4 regions of the Streptomyces yaizuensis genome follow, and region 1 is predicted to be linked to each of the others. Evidence: riboswitches for the same ligand, from Rfam matches in the RefSeq annotation. Region 1 holds a riboswitch; each other region holds the start of a gene.
The links. Region 1 has a riboswitch for cyclic di-AMP ahead of SYYSPA8_RS35495 (M23 family metallopeptidase). Riboswitches for the same ligand answer to the same signal wherever they lie in the genome.
Positions count from the first base shown of each region.

Region 2: linked by a shared signal. The riboswitch ahead of SYYSPA8_RS33855 (transglycosylase family protein) and the one ahead of SYYSPA8_RS35495 (M23 family metallopeptidase) in region 1 are both predicted to bind cyclic di-AMP.
Region 3: linked by a shared signal. The riboswitch ahead of SYYSPA8_RS19590 (M23 family metallopeptidase) and the one ahead of SYYSPA8_RS35495 (M23 family metallopeptidase) in region 1 are both predicted to bind cyclic di-AMP.
Region 4: linked by a shared signal. The riboswitch ahead of SYYSPA8_RS15345 (C40 family peptidase) and the one ahead of SYYSPA8_RS35495 (M23 family metallopeptidase) in region 1 are both predicted to bind cyclic di-AMP.

Region 1 covers NZ_BSBI01000022.1:14,611-17,814, forward strand. Annotated here, with positions in the region: gene SYYSPA8_RS35490 (GntR family transcriptional regulator) at 1-270, opposite strand, end outside; gene SYYSPA8_RS35495 (M23 family metallopeptidase) at 581-1,369, opposite strand; cyclic di-AMP (ydaO/yuaA leader) riboswitch at 1,383-1,545, opposite strand; gene SYYSPA8_RS35500 (M16 family metallopeptidase) at 1,788-3,155, opposite strand; gene SYYSPA8_RS35505 (M16 family metallopeptidase) at 3,179-3,204, opposite strand, start outside.
Region 2 covers NZ_BSBI01000019.1:102,911-106,114, reverse strand. Annotated here, with positions in the region: gene SYYSPA8_RS33860 (transglycosylase family protein) at 1-991, shown strand, start outside; cyclic di-AMP (ydaO/yuaA leader) riboswitch at 1,250-1,442, shown strand; gene SYYSPA8_RS33855 (transglycosylase family protein) at 1,446-2,189, shown strand; gene eno (phosphopyruvate hydratase) at 2,470-3,204, shown strand, end outside.
Region 3 covers NZ_BSBI01000008.1:19,040-22,243, forward strand. Annotated here, with positions in the region: gene SYYSPA8_RS19585 (PrsW family intramembrane metalloprotease) at 1-728, shown strand, start outside; gene SYYSPA8_RS19590 (M23 family metallopeptidase) at 853-1,911, opposite strand; cyclic di-AMP (ydaO/yuaA leader) riboswitch at 1,923-2,079, opposite strand; gene SYYSPA8_RS19595 (PP2C family protein-serine/threonine phosphatase) at 2,293-3,204, opposite strand, start outside.
Region 4 covers NZ_BSBI01000005.1:387,844-391,047, forward strand. Annotated here, with positions in the region: gene SYYSPA8_RS15335 (ATP-dependent Clp protease proteolytic subunit) at 1-261, shown strand, start outside; gene SYYSPA8_RS15340 (hypothetical protein) at 274-621, shown strand; cyclic di-AMP (ydaO/yuaA leader) riboswitch at 967-1,128, shown strand; gene SYYSPA8_RS15345 (C40 family peptidase) at 1,132-1,605, shown strand; gene SYYSPA8_RS15350 (8-amino-7-oxononanoate synthase) at 1,790-2,971, opposite strand.

The DNA of each region.
Region 1 (3,204 bases):
CGCCGCGCCCAGGGGCTCCAGCAGCATCCGGGTCTCCAGCAGATCGGCGGCCTCCTGTTCGGTGGGCTCGGCGACCTGCGCCCCGGCGTGCCGCCGGATGACCACGAACCCCTCGGATTCCAGGGTGCGCAGGGCCTCGCGGACGGGGATGCGGGAGACGCCGTAACGGCGGGCGAGCCGCTCCTCGGCGAGCCGGGCGCCGCGCGCGAGGGCCCCGGAGACGATGTCGTCGCGGATCGCCGTGCAGACCGAGTGCGCCGGAACGCGCATGACCGAACCTCCGCTGTGGTCCGCCGCTGTCCGCCCGGGTTCCGTCGGGCCGCCGCCACGGCCCCCTCGGGGCAGGGGTCGCCGGCCGCCCCGGGCCGCGCGGCCCTGTGCCGCGCGTTCGGCGACTCTATTGCAGGGAGCGCTCTTTCTCCGTGGGGCCGCGTCCGGCGCCGCCTTCTTCCGGCCAGCCCTTGGGCCCCCGGCGGCGGAACCGGTACGGCGGAGTACGCCGAAGGCCCCCGGCGTGCTCGCCGGGGGCCTTCGGTGACGCCGTGCACGGGGCCGCGAGGGCCGTACGGGCGCGGTGGGCTCAGATGTTCACGTCGTGCGCGCGCAGATAGGCGACGGGGTCGACGTCGGAGCCGTAGTCGGCGCCGCTGCGGGCCTCGAAGTGCAGGTGCGCGCCGGTGGAGTTGCCGGTCGAGCCGGCCAGGCCGATCTGCTGGCCCGGCAGCACGCTCTGCCCGGTGGTGACGTTGAGGGAGTGCAGATGCCCGTACTGGGTGTACGAGCCGTCGTTCATCCGGATCACGACGTTGTTGCCGTAGGCGCCGCCCCAGCCGGCCTCGACGACGGTGCCCGCGCCCACGGAGACCACGGGGGTGCCGAGGGCCGCGTGGAAGTCGATGCCGGAGTGGCTGCCGGAGGACCAGTAACCGCCGCCCGCCTGGTACGCGGTGGAGACGTACGAGCCGGCGACCGGGGCCTGGTAGGCGTTGAGCCGCTTGCGCTCGGCCTCGCGGGCGGCGCGCTCGCGGGCCTCCTGGGCCTCGCGCTCCCGGGCCTCGGCCTTGCGGCGGGCCTCCTCGGCGGCCTCCTCGCGGGCGATGGCCGCGCGCTTCTGGGTGACGGCCTGGTCGGCGACCTCGTCGGCGATGGAGTCGGCCTCGGCGTCCGCCGCGAGAATCATGAAGGTGCCGGTGTCCTCGGAGGAGGACGCGGGGGTGGCGGACGTGTCGTTCCCGGCGGCGGCGGCCGGGGAGGCGAGGGTTCCGCAGACACCCGTGGTGGCGAGGGTGGCGACGCCGGCGATGCGTGCGCCGTTGCGCGACACACGGCCCGGAGCACGGTGTTTCCCGGTGGAGCGGGTCAACGCCATGGAGAGGCTGATCCTTTCCTTCCTTCTCGCCTACCGGGTTAGCTGACGGGTTCGGAGCAGGAAGGTCTCCTACGGGCCCCTCCGCGCGGAGCGAAGGCGTCCGATTCACCCCTGGGGACGGTGGGTCCCCGGCTCCCCCGGGCTCGCACCCGGTGGGGACTCGGCGATGACTGTCCGTGCCACGGATGCGGCGTACAGCGGGCGAACAGCCGGACCGACGCTACGGTCGCCGCCGCCGGTTCGCCAAACAGACGGCGATTTTTGTTGGCTATGCCACAGCCCAGAAAGGCCAGTTCCCCATGACTTCCCATCAAAAATGGACAAAGAGCAGGAAACCCCGGCGATGTGGAGCGCATCACCGGGGTCATCTGTCGCCCTGACCCACCCATACCGGGCAGAACAGGGCAGGGGAAACGGGTCAGCCGGTCACGACGGTGACCTCGCCGATGCCCAGCGCCTTGGCCGGCTCCGCGATCTGCGACGCGTCACCGACGAGCACCGTCACCAGCCGGTCCACCGGGAAGGCGCTGACCACCGCGGCGGTCGCCTCCACCGTGCCGGTCGCCGCCAGCCGCTCGTACAGCCGCGCCTGGTAGTCGTCGGGCAGGTACTGCTCGACCTGGTCGGCCAGCGTGCCCGCGACGGACGCCGCCGTCTCGAACTTCAGCGGCGCCACCCCCACCAGGTTCTGCACGGCGGTGTCGCGCTCCGCGTCGGTCAGCCCCTCGGCCGCCAGGGTGCGCAGCACCTGCCACAGGTCCGCCAGCGCGGGGCCGGTGTTGGGCGTGTCCACGGAGCCGCTGATGGCGAGCAGCGACACACCCGTGCCGTCGGGCGCGGAACGCAGCACCTGCCCGAAGGCGCGCACGCCGTAGGTGTAGCCCTTCTCCTCGCGCAGCACCTTGTCGAGCCGGGAGGTGAGGGTGCCGCCGAGGCAGTACGAGCCGAGCACCTGCGCGGCCCACACCGGGTCGTGGCGGTCCCCGCCCACGCGGCCGATCAGCAGCTGGGTCTGGACCGCTCCGGGGCGGTCCACGACGATCACCCGGCCGGTGTCGTCGGCGGTGACCGGCGGTACGGGCAGCAGGTCCGCCTCGTCGCCGGTCCACTCGCCGAGGGTATCGGCGAGCACCTTGTCCAGGTCGATGCCGGTGAGGTCGCCGACGACGACCGCGGTGGCGGTGGCGGGCCGGACATGGGTCTCGAAGAAGCGGCGGACGCCCGGGGCGTCGATCCGGGCGACGGTCTCCTCGGCGCCCTGACGGGGCCGCGACATCCGCAGCTCGGCCGGGAAGAGCTGCCGGTACAGCTCCTTGGCGGCCCGGCGGGCCGGGTTGGCGGTCTCGTGGGGGATCTCGTCCAGCCGGTTGTGCACCAGCCGATCGATCTCCGTGTCGAGGAAGGCGGGGGCGCGCAGGGCCTCCGCCAGCAGTCCGAGCGCCTTGGCCAGCCGGGAGGCGGGGACCTCCAGGGAGACCCGTACGCCGGAGTGGTCGGCGTGGGCGTCCAGCGTGGCCCCGCACCGCTCCAGCTCGGCGGCGAACTCCTCCGCCGAGCGCTTGTCGGTGCCCTCGGTCAGGGCCCGGGCCATGATCGTGGCGATGCCGTCGAGGCCGTCCGGCTCGGCGTCGAGCGGGGCGTCGAGCAGGATCTCGACGGCCACGACCTGCTGGCCGGGACGGTGGGAGCGGAGCACGGTGAGCCCATTGCCGAGGCTGCCGCGCTCGGGGGCGGGGAAGGCCCAGGGCCGGGCCTCGCCGGCCTCGGGCAGCGGGTGGAACTCCATGGTGGTCAGCGGCTCGGCGTCGGTCACTGCCCCGCCCCTTCCTCGTCGG
Region 2 (3,204 bases), on a different contig from region 1:
GGCGACCGCCGCCGAGTCCGCCACATGGGACCGCGTGGCCGAATGCGAGAGCGGTGGCGCCTGGAGCGCCGACACCGGCAACGGTTATTACGGCGGTCTCCAGCTGTCGCAGCAGACCTGGGAGAACTTCGGCGGTCTGGACATCGCCGACCGCCCCGATCTCGCCAGCCGCGCCCAGCAGATAGCCGTGGCCGAGAAGGTTCTCGCGGCCCAGGGCGCCAAGGCGTGGGCCACGTGCGCCGAGATGGCCGGTCTGACCGCCTCCGGCACCGGTACAGGCACGGACGCCGGTACGGGCACGGGCGCGGCCGGGAAGACCACCTCGGAGGCCCCCGCGGCCGGGAAGCCGGCCAAGAGGTCCGCCACGGCGCCGGAGAAGGCCGGGAAGGCGGCCGGGCAGGAGGCCGGGAAGTCGGCCGACAGCGGCACCGCCCGCGACACCGCCACCCCGGACGCGAAGGCGTCGGGCGGGGGCGGCGGCAAGGGCACGGAGGGCGCCACCGAGGGGACCGACCCCGCGCCGGCCCGTACCCAGGGCGTCGGCAACGGCCCCGACCGCACCACCGGCTCCGGTACCGAGGCCCCGGCGGGCGGCGGCAAGCACCGGGGCGCACCCGCCGACGAGGCGGCCGACGGCACCACCCCGGCGGCCGACGCCTCCTCACCGGCCGGTACGGCCGCCTCGGACGAGGTCCGGGACCGGGCGGCCGACACCCCGCAGACCTCGCGCGGCGGCGACGCGGCCCGCGACGGCGCGGCGTTGTCCGGTGCGGCACAGAAGGCCGGTGTCACGGTCGGGACCGGCGCGGCGGGCACCTCGCCGTCCGCGTACACCGTCCAGCCGGGCGACAGCCTCTCCGCCATCGCCGAGGCCGAGAAGGTCGAGGGCGGGTGGAACTCCCTCTATGAGCGCAACAAGAAGGAGGTCGGCGCCGACCCCGACCTGATCCACCCTGGTCAGAGCCTGGATCTCAGCGCCGCGCAGCAGTAGTTGCGCCGGGGTTTGTCCTGGTTTGCAGAAATGAGACAAGGGTCTCTTTGCGAAATCTCTGCCCCGGCTCGATCCGGAATATTGAATTCCAGGCCTCACCTGCGGAAACGTCAAGATCCGGAGTGGTGAGATGGGCGATTTCTCCCCGATGTTCATCTTTGAACATCGGGGAGGGCTGTGCGTACGGTCTGACCGCTCGCCACAGCGGGCACCGTCGACCGTCACGCCGAATCCTGCCGTCGGTCGGGGGGAAACACGACGCTCACAGCGCCGGAGGCAGGAGCGGGGGACCCAAGGTTTGCGCCGGTCCCGGCCGCTGACGAACGGTTCGTGAACCGTTCGCCCAGCAGTCGAACCGGCTGGGGGTGAAGCCGTGCGCCAGTCGCACGGCCGGGCAACTCACTTGGCCCGAACCCGACAGCTCACTTCGCAGGCGTCGGTGAGGGAGATCTCCATGCTGTTTTCCGGCAAGGGCAAGCACCGCCGTCCGTCCAAGGCCGTCCGCGTCGTGACCTTCGCCGGTGTCACCGGCGCCGCTGTCGCCGCCCCGCTGATGGGCGCGAGCACCGCCACCGCCGCCACGGCCGCCGAGTGGGACAAGGTCGCCCAGTGCGAGTCCGGCGGCAACTGGTCCATCAACACCGGCAACGGCTACTACGGCGGCCTCCAGTTCTCGGCCTCCACCTGGGCCGCGTACGGCGGCACCGCCTACGCCCCGACCGCCGACAAGGCCAGCAAGTCGCAGCAGATCGCCATCGCCGAGAAGACCCTCGCGGGTCAGGGCAAGGGTGCCTGGCCGAAGTGCGGCGTGGGCCTCTCCAGCACCCCGTACGGCGGCGGCTCCACCACCGCCCCGGTGCAGCAGGCCCCGAAGCAGGCCACCAAGCCGGCCCCGCAGCAGCAGGCGCCCCAGCAGCAGGCCGCCCCGCAGCAGCGCGCCGAGGCCCCGGTGACCCGCTCCGCCGAGCGCGCCCCCGCCGCCGCCCCGGTGCAGCAGCAGTCCGCCCCGTCCCAGGCCCCGGCCAAGGGCTTCCTCAAGGGCGACGGCGAGTACGCGGTGCAGGCCGGCGACACGCTCAGCTCCATCGCCGAGGCCAAGGGCGTCAAGGGCGGCTGGCAGAAGCTGTTCCAGCTGAACGAGGACATCGTCGACAACGCCGACGTCATCTACGTGGGTCAGCAGCTCCACCTGCGCTGACCCGCCCCCCGGGTGCTTCCCGGGCCACGGACCGCCCCGGTCCGGCGCGCTTCCCCCCGTTCGCGCCGGACCGGGGCTCCGGCCTTTCCCGGGCCCGATCCCTCGTACCAACCGCTACTGAGCGGTAGCTTTGCGGCGTTTTGCCCCGCCCTGCTGTATTTCTTTATCTTTTTCGTCCCAGCGGTCGGGCATCCGAGGGGACGGACCCCGCCCGCCGGTTAGGCTCTTGTCGCAAGGCCGATCGCGGCCCTGCACTCCATGCGTCACATCCCAGAAGGAGATGCTCGTGCCGTCCATCGACGTCGTCGTAGCCCGGGAAATCCTGGACTCCCGAGGCAACCCCACGGTCGAGGTCGAGGTCGGCCTCGACGACGGCAGCACCGGTCGTGCTGCCGTTCCGTCCGGCGCCTCGACCGGTGCCTTCGAAGCCATCGAGCTTCGTGACGGCGACCCCAACCGCTACCTCGGCAAGGGCGTCGAGAAGGCCGTCCTCGCGGTCATCGAGCAGATCGGCCCCGAGCTGGTCGGCTACGACGCCACCGAGCAGCGCCTGATCGACCAGGCCATGTTCGACCTGGACGCCACCCCGGACAAGTCGTCCCTCGGCGCCAACGCCATCCTCGGCGTCTCCCTCGCCGTGGCCCACGCCGCCTCCGAGGCGTCCGACCTGCCGCTCTTCCGCTACCTGGGCGGCCCGAACGCGCACCTGCTGCCCGTTCCGATGATGAACATCCTCAACGGTGGGTCGCACGCCGACTCCAACGTCGACATCCAGGAGTTCATGATCGCCCCGATCGGCGCGGAGTCCTTCTCCGAGGCCCTTCGCTGGGGCGCCGAGGTCTACCACACCCTCAAGAAGGTGCTGAAGACCAAGGGCCTGTCCACCGGTCTCGGCGACGAGGGCGGCTTCGCCCCGAACCTGGAGTCCAACCGCGCCGCGCTCGACCTCATCGTCGAGGCCATCACGCAGGCCGGTTACATCCCCGGCGAGCAGATCGCGCTCGCGCTCGATGTC
Region 3 (3,204 bases), on a different contig from region 1:
ATCTGGGCAGTGCCTTCGGCGAGGACCAGCAGATCGGCTACACGGGCCTGCCGACGCTGACGGCGGCGACGTTCTTCGTCCGGGTCGTGATGTCCCCGTTCGCGCATCCGCTGTTCACTGTGCTCGCCGGCATCGGCTTCGGCATGGCGGCCATGAGCCCCCGGACGAAGAAGGCCCGCCGGGTGCTGCTGCCGCTGCTCGGTGTCGTGCTCGCGATGGGCGTCCACGCCCTGTGGAACGGCTCGGCCTCCTACTTCGGGCCGCTCGGTTTCTACGCGGTGTACGCGGCGTTCATGGTGCCCGCGTTCGGGCTGCTGACCTGGCTGGCGATCTGGTCCCGGCAGAGCGAGCTGCGCACGATAGCGGCGGAGCTGCCCAAGTACGCGGTCGCCGGCTGGCTCGCCCCGGCGGAGCCGCAGGCCCTGTCGTCCATGAAGGCGCGCACGGTGGCGCGGGCGGTCGCCCGGCATGCGCAGGGCCCGGCGGCGGCGCACGCGGTCTGCGAGTACCAGCGGTTCGCGACGTCGCTGGCGTTTCTGCGGCACCGGGCGGAGCGGGGGTCGGCGGGAGAGGACTTCGTCGCCCGCGAGCAGGAGCTGCTGCACCACATGTGGCAGCGGAAGGCGGTGGCCGTGCCGGCGCTGACGTACGCGGCACGGGCGACGGGCCGGGTCCGGGTGCCGCCGCCGCACCGGGACTACGAGGTGTACAACCCGTACCGCGTCTGAGACGAACGGGCCGGGAACGGGCCGGCGGCCCTGGCATCGGGGGGTTTGCGCCAGGGCCGCCGGGGTCCGGAGGGTGGGTCGCCCCACTGCGGCGCGAAGCCGCAGGCGGACGAAAAACCGCTGATCAGATGGGCAGGCCCTTGGAGCGCAGCCAGGACATCGGGTCCATGGCGGAGCCGCCGGAGGTCTTGACCTCCATGTGCAGGTGGGCGCCGCTGGTGTTGCCGGTGTCGCCGACGCGGCCGACCATGTCGCCGGTGGAGACCTGCTGCCCGGCGCTCACGGTCATCGAGTGCATGTGCGCGTACATGATCTCCGTGCCGTCCGACAGCTGGAGAATGACCTGGTAGCCGTACGAGCCGGACCAGCCGGCCGACTTGACGGTGCCGGTGCCGACGGCCTTGAGCGGCGTACCGGCCGGGGCCGCGAAGTCCAGACCGGTGTGCTGGCCGGAGGACCACATGGGGCCGGACTGCCCGTAGGTGGAGGTGAGGGTGTACGAGGAGAGCGGCATCGAGAAGCTGCCGGCGAGGCGCTTGAGGCGCTCCTCCTCGGCCTTGGCCTTGGCTTCGGCTTCCGCCTTGGCCTTGGCCTCCTTCTCGGCCTTCTCCTTGGCTTCCTTCTCCGCCTTGGCCTTCGCCTGGGCTTCCTTCTCGGCCTTCTCGGCCTCGGCGGCGGCCTTCTCGGCGGCATCGCGCTCGGCGGCGGCGCGGGCGGCGGCCTCGGCGCTCGCCTTCTGCTCCTCGGCCTGGTCCAGGATCCGGGAGCGCAGGGCCTCGGCGGCGGTGGCCTGCTCGGACCCGGCCTCCTGGGCCACCAGTCCCATCGCGGCGTAGGAGGCACTCTCGTCGCCCGCACCGGAGGCGTTGTCGCCGTCCTCGGACATGAAAGAGCCGACACCGGGTAGAGAAGAGGCGTCGGGAAGGGAGATGGAGACCGCAGGCTTGTCCTGCGCGGTGGCGATACCGCCGGCGCCGACCGCCGCGATCACACCGACACCGAGGACGGTGGAGCTGCGGGCGAGACCGCCGCGCTGCTTCATCACCTTGTTGCGGTGGCGTCCACGGACAGGGCGAATCGTTTCGGCGGTGGGGTTCCACACGCCGGGGGTCGGAGCGGCCCCTTCGTCACTGAAGACCCCGGACTTGAACGGAGCTTCCGGGGCAGGGGTGTTGGACGCCACTGAGGCGCACTCCTTTCCTTCCTTCTCGCCTACCGGGTTAGCTGACGGGTTCGGAGCAGGAAGGTCTCCTACGGGCACCCGCCACCGCGAAGAGCACGGTGGATGGAGCCCGATTCACCCCAAGAGGTGGTTCCCCGGTTCCCTTGCGGGATTCGGCGCGTGCGCACGGTGCCGCCCTGACGACGGCTGGGACGACCGCGCTGCGTTATCGAACGTTAATAGACGGGCGGTCCTTATTCCAAGTTGTTCAGGACGATCTTTAATCTCTTTGCCATGGACTTAACGCCACATAAGCGGGCGGAGTCGGGCGACTTGAGCCACCGTCGGGCGGAGAGCCCTATCTGACGGTGCGTCAATTGTTATCGGATGGCACTGCTCCGGCTACGGAGCGTGCGACCCTTTATGCCGCCTTGACGTCAGGGGCCGCAGAACGGAGCGCTCGTGCCGGGTCCGGTGCCCGGCGGAGGGCTCCGCCGGGGGGCGGGCCACCGCGAGCAGCGCCATGTCGTCCGTCGACCCGCCGCCGGTGTGCCGGCGTACGTCGTCCAGCAGTTCGTCGAGGAGTTCACCGGGCCCGGGGAAGACCCGCCCGGCCAGGCGGACGGCGGGTTCGTAGAAGTGCCCCTTCGCGTCCCGCGCCTCGGAGAGTCCGTCGGTGTAGAAGAGCAGCGTCGCCCCCGGCGGCAGCGGATGCTCGCCGACCCGGTCCGGCCAGGCCCCCAGTTCGACCATGCCCAGCGGCAGCGCCGCCTCCGCGGGTTCGAGGACGTCCAGCGCGCCGTCCGGATGGAGCAGCAGCGGTTCGGGGTGTCCCCGGTTCACCAGCCGGACGGTGCCCGAGCCGTGCGGGATCTCCGCGAGGACGGCGGTGGTGAACGCTTCGACGGCGTCCAGGGTGTCCCGGCGCCGGGCCTCCCGGAGCAGCGCCCGCTCCAGCCGTTCGGTGACCCCTTCCAGGGTGGCCTCCTGCTCCGCAGCCTCCCGGAAGGCCCCGATGGCGACGGCGACCGCCTCCACCGCGCCCAGCCCCTTGCCCCGTACGTCGCCGACGACCAGCCGGACCCCGTGCGGGGTGTCCTGGACGGCGAAGAGGTCGCCGCCGATGAAGGCGTCCGCGAGCGCGGCCTCGTACCGGGCGGCGATCCGCAGCCCGCCGATCCGTTCCGCCGGGGTGGGCAGCACGGCGCGCTGTGCCGTCTCGGCGATCACGCGCGCGGAGGCCAGCCGCTCGCTGCCGCGGGTGATCACCCGGTTGATCACCAGGGCGAGGATGGAGACCGTGATCACGGTGAG
Region 4 (3,204 bases), on a different contig from region 1:
CCCGGGGCGCGGATCGCCCTGCGGGAACCGGCCCTGGAGGAGCCGGCCGAGGGCAGCCCGGGCGACCTCGCGATCCACGCGGCCGAGTTGCTGCGGCAGCGCGCCCAGCTCTCCGCGCTGCTCGCCCTCCACACCGGCCAGGAGGAGCGGCGGATCGCGGCCGACCTGGAACGGACGCTCTTTCTGACGGCCGCCGAGGCCCGGGAGTACGGGGTCGTCGACGAGGTCGTCGGCCGCCGTGGCGCCGGCCAGGCACAGTAGACGGGGGACGAAATGCCATACTCCGGACACTCGTCGTCCGAGCCGCCCGGGCCGTTCGGGCCGTTCGGGCCACCCCTGCCGGCGCTGACGCGGGCGGAGGGCGCGTTCGTCGACGCGTACCTCGATGCCGTGGACCAGCTGGGGCGGCTCAACCCGGCGCGCGCCACGCAGACGTACGGCGCGCTGCGGGCGGCTCAGGCGCTGGTCGCCCACGCGGGCGCGCTGCGGGACGCGCTGACGCTGATGCACCACCGGGGCGAACACGAGGTGCACGCCGCGACCCTCGCGCGGGCGCTCAGGGCGCTCGACGGGGAGCGCAGAGCGCGGCGCGTCTCCCTACCACCCCCACAAGCTTCCTGACCATCCGTCCGCAGGGGTCCGACCGCCATTCGAGTACCAGTCGTGGTAGTCCGAATGATGTACGTGTTCCCAGGGGTGGGACTACGGTCGAGTTGCGCGAATGTCGACCGAGCATCCGGAATATAATATTCCGCCGCTGGTACGGGCATGGTTCCCTGTCGAGATCGGGAACGCCCGGAGCCGCTGTCCACCTGAACAGACCAATGGTGGCAAACCTCACATATAGCCGTTTCCGCTCGGAATTTGATCGGGTTGTGGGTCAAGATCCCTGGGACGACAAGCCCCCGTCACCTCGGCGGGGCGGTCCGGGCGGACGCCGAGTCCTGCCGCCGCTGCGGACTTTGGTCGACAGGAGTGCTTCGGCAGGAGTGGAGGACCCGAGCAGTACGGGACAGACGGACGGAACCTCGTCCGGATGTTCCTCGGGGTGAAGCCGTTCAGCGGCCGGGAAACTTCGTCCACCCGAACCCGACAGGTCATCCTTCACAGGCGGCTGACGAAGGGTTGCGCATGAGTGCGCAGAAAAACGTCCCGTTCCTGATGAGCCGGGCGGGGGCCGTGTCGGCCCTCACCATCGCGGCGGTCGGTGGCTCGCTCCTGGTGCCGGGAGGCACCTCGGAGGCGCACGCCGCGACCGGGCACGCGACCAAGGCACTGAAGGTGGCGGCCTCGAAGAAGGGCGCACCGTACCGGTACGGCGCCGTCGGCCCCAAGCGCTTCGACTGCTCCGGGCTGACGCTCTACTCGTACAAGAAGGCGGGCAAGAAGCTCCCGCGCACCGCACAGCAGCAGTACAACAAGACGCGCAAGATCTCCGCGTCCAAGCGCAAGGCGGGGGACCTCGTCTTCTTCCACTCCCGGGGGTACGTCTATCACGTGGGGATCTACGCGGGTAAGGGGAAGCTCTGGCACTCGCCCAAGAGGGGGTCATGGGTGAAGCTGGACAAGATCTGGACCAAGAACGTGCGCTACGGCCGGGTCTGAGACCCGCGCGGCGCGCATGGCCGAAACCCGTCGCGCGTGGGCCCGCAGCGCACGTCCGCGGCGCGTGAAGCCGTAGCGCAGAACCACAGCCGGAGCCCCCGGCCGGACACCTCGAAGGAGGTCCGGCCGGGGGCTTCCGGCGTTCCGGCGGTCACGACAGGCCGCATAGAGGGCATAGAGGGAGTCAGAGGGCCGGGGCGGGTACGGAGGGCTCCCGCGCGGCCGCCGGGGCGGTGGCGGCCACCGTGGACAGCGCCCACGCGATCTGCCGGTCGGTCAGGTCCGCACGGGCCGTCAGCCGCAGCCGGGAGACGCCGTCCGGGACGGACGGGGGCCTGAAGCAGCCCACGGCGAGCCCGGCGGCGCGGCAGCGCGCGGCCCACTCCACGGCCTCCGTCGCCGAGGGCGCCCGTACCGACACCACGGCGGCGTCGGGGCGGCGGGCGGTGAAGCCCTGCTCCGTCAGGCCCCGGTGCAGGGCCAGGGCGTTGCCCCGGACGCGGGCCGCGAGGTCCGGGGTCCGGCGCAGCAGCCGCAGGGAGGCGAGCGCGGCCCCGGCGGCCGCCGGGGCGAGTCCGGTGTCGAAGATGAAGGTCCTGGCGGTGTTCACCAGGTGGTCGACGACCTTCGCGGGGCCGAGCACCGCGCCTCCCTGGCTCCCCAGGGACTTGGACAGCGTCACCGTCGCGACCACGTCCGGCGCCCCGGCGAGACCGGCCGCGCGGAGGGCGCCCCGGCCGCCGTCGCCGAGGACTCCGAGCCCGTGGGCGTCGTCCACCAGCAGGGCCGCGCCGCTCCGCGCCCGGCAGATTCCGGCCAGGGCGGCGAGTGGGGCCGCGTCGCCGTCCACCGAGAAGACGGCGTCGGTGACCACCAGGGCGGGTCCGCCGGGGTGGTCACCGAGCGCGGAGCGCACGGCGGCCGGGTCGGCGTGGGGGACGATCGCGGTCCGGGCGCGGGCGAGCCGGCAGCCGTCCACGATCGAGGCGTGGTTGGCCGCGTCGGAGACGATCAGGGAGCCCCCGGTGCCGAGCGCGGTGACGGCGGCGAGATTGGCCGCGTATCCGGACGACAGGACGAGGGCGGCCTCGAAGCCGCAGAAGGCGGCGAGTTCGGCCTCCAGTTCGGCGTGGAGCCCGGTGCTGCCGGTGACCAGCCGGGAGCCGGTCGAGCCCGCGCCCCAGCGGTGGGCCGCGTCCGCCGCCGCCCCGGTGACGTCGGGGTGCCGGGCGAAGCCGAGGTAGTCGTTCCCCGCGAGGTCCAGCGGTCCGGGGCCGGCGGGGCGCGGACGGACCGCACGGACCAGCCCGTTCCGCTCCCGGCGGCCGGCCTCGTGGTCGATCCACTCGAAGGGGTCCTGGTTCATGGTCGTCGGATCCTCTTCCGGGTCGGGCGCGGGGCGGGCCGTACGTCTCCGTACCGCAGGCGGAGTCACTCCTTCCGCACCGGGTGTGCGGACCCCTCCGGCACGGCGGTTTTGTCCATGGTCCACAGACCCTAACCGGGTCGGGCCCATGGGGGGATGTGTCCATGCGCACACCTCACCGGGGTGTCTGTTGTGGAGTTCCGCCTTTCCCCGGACACGTTCCGTGCGTCAGG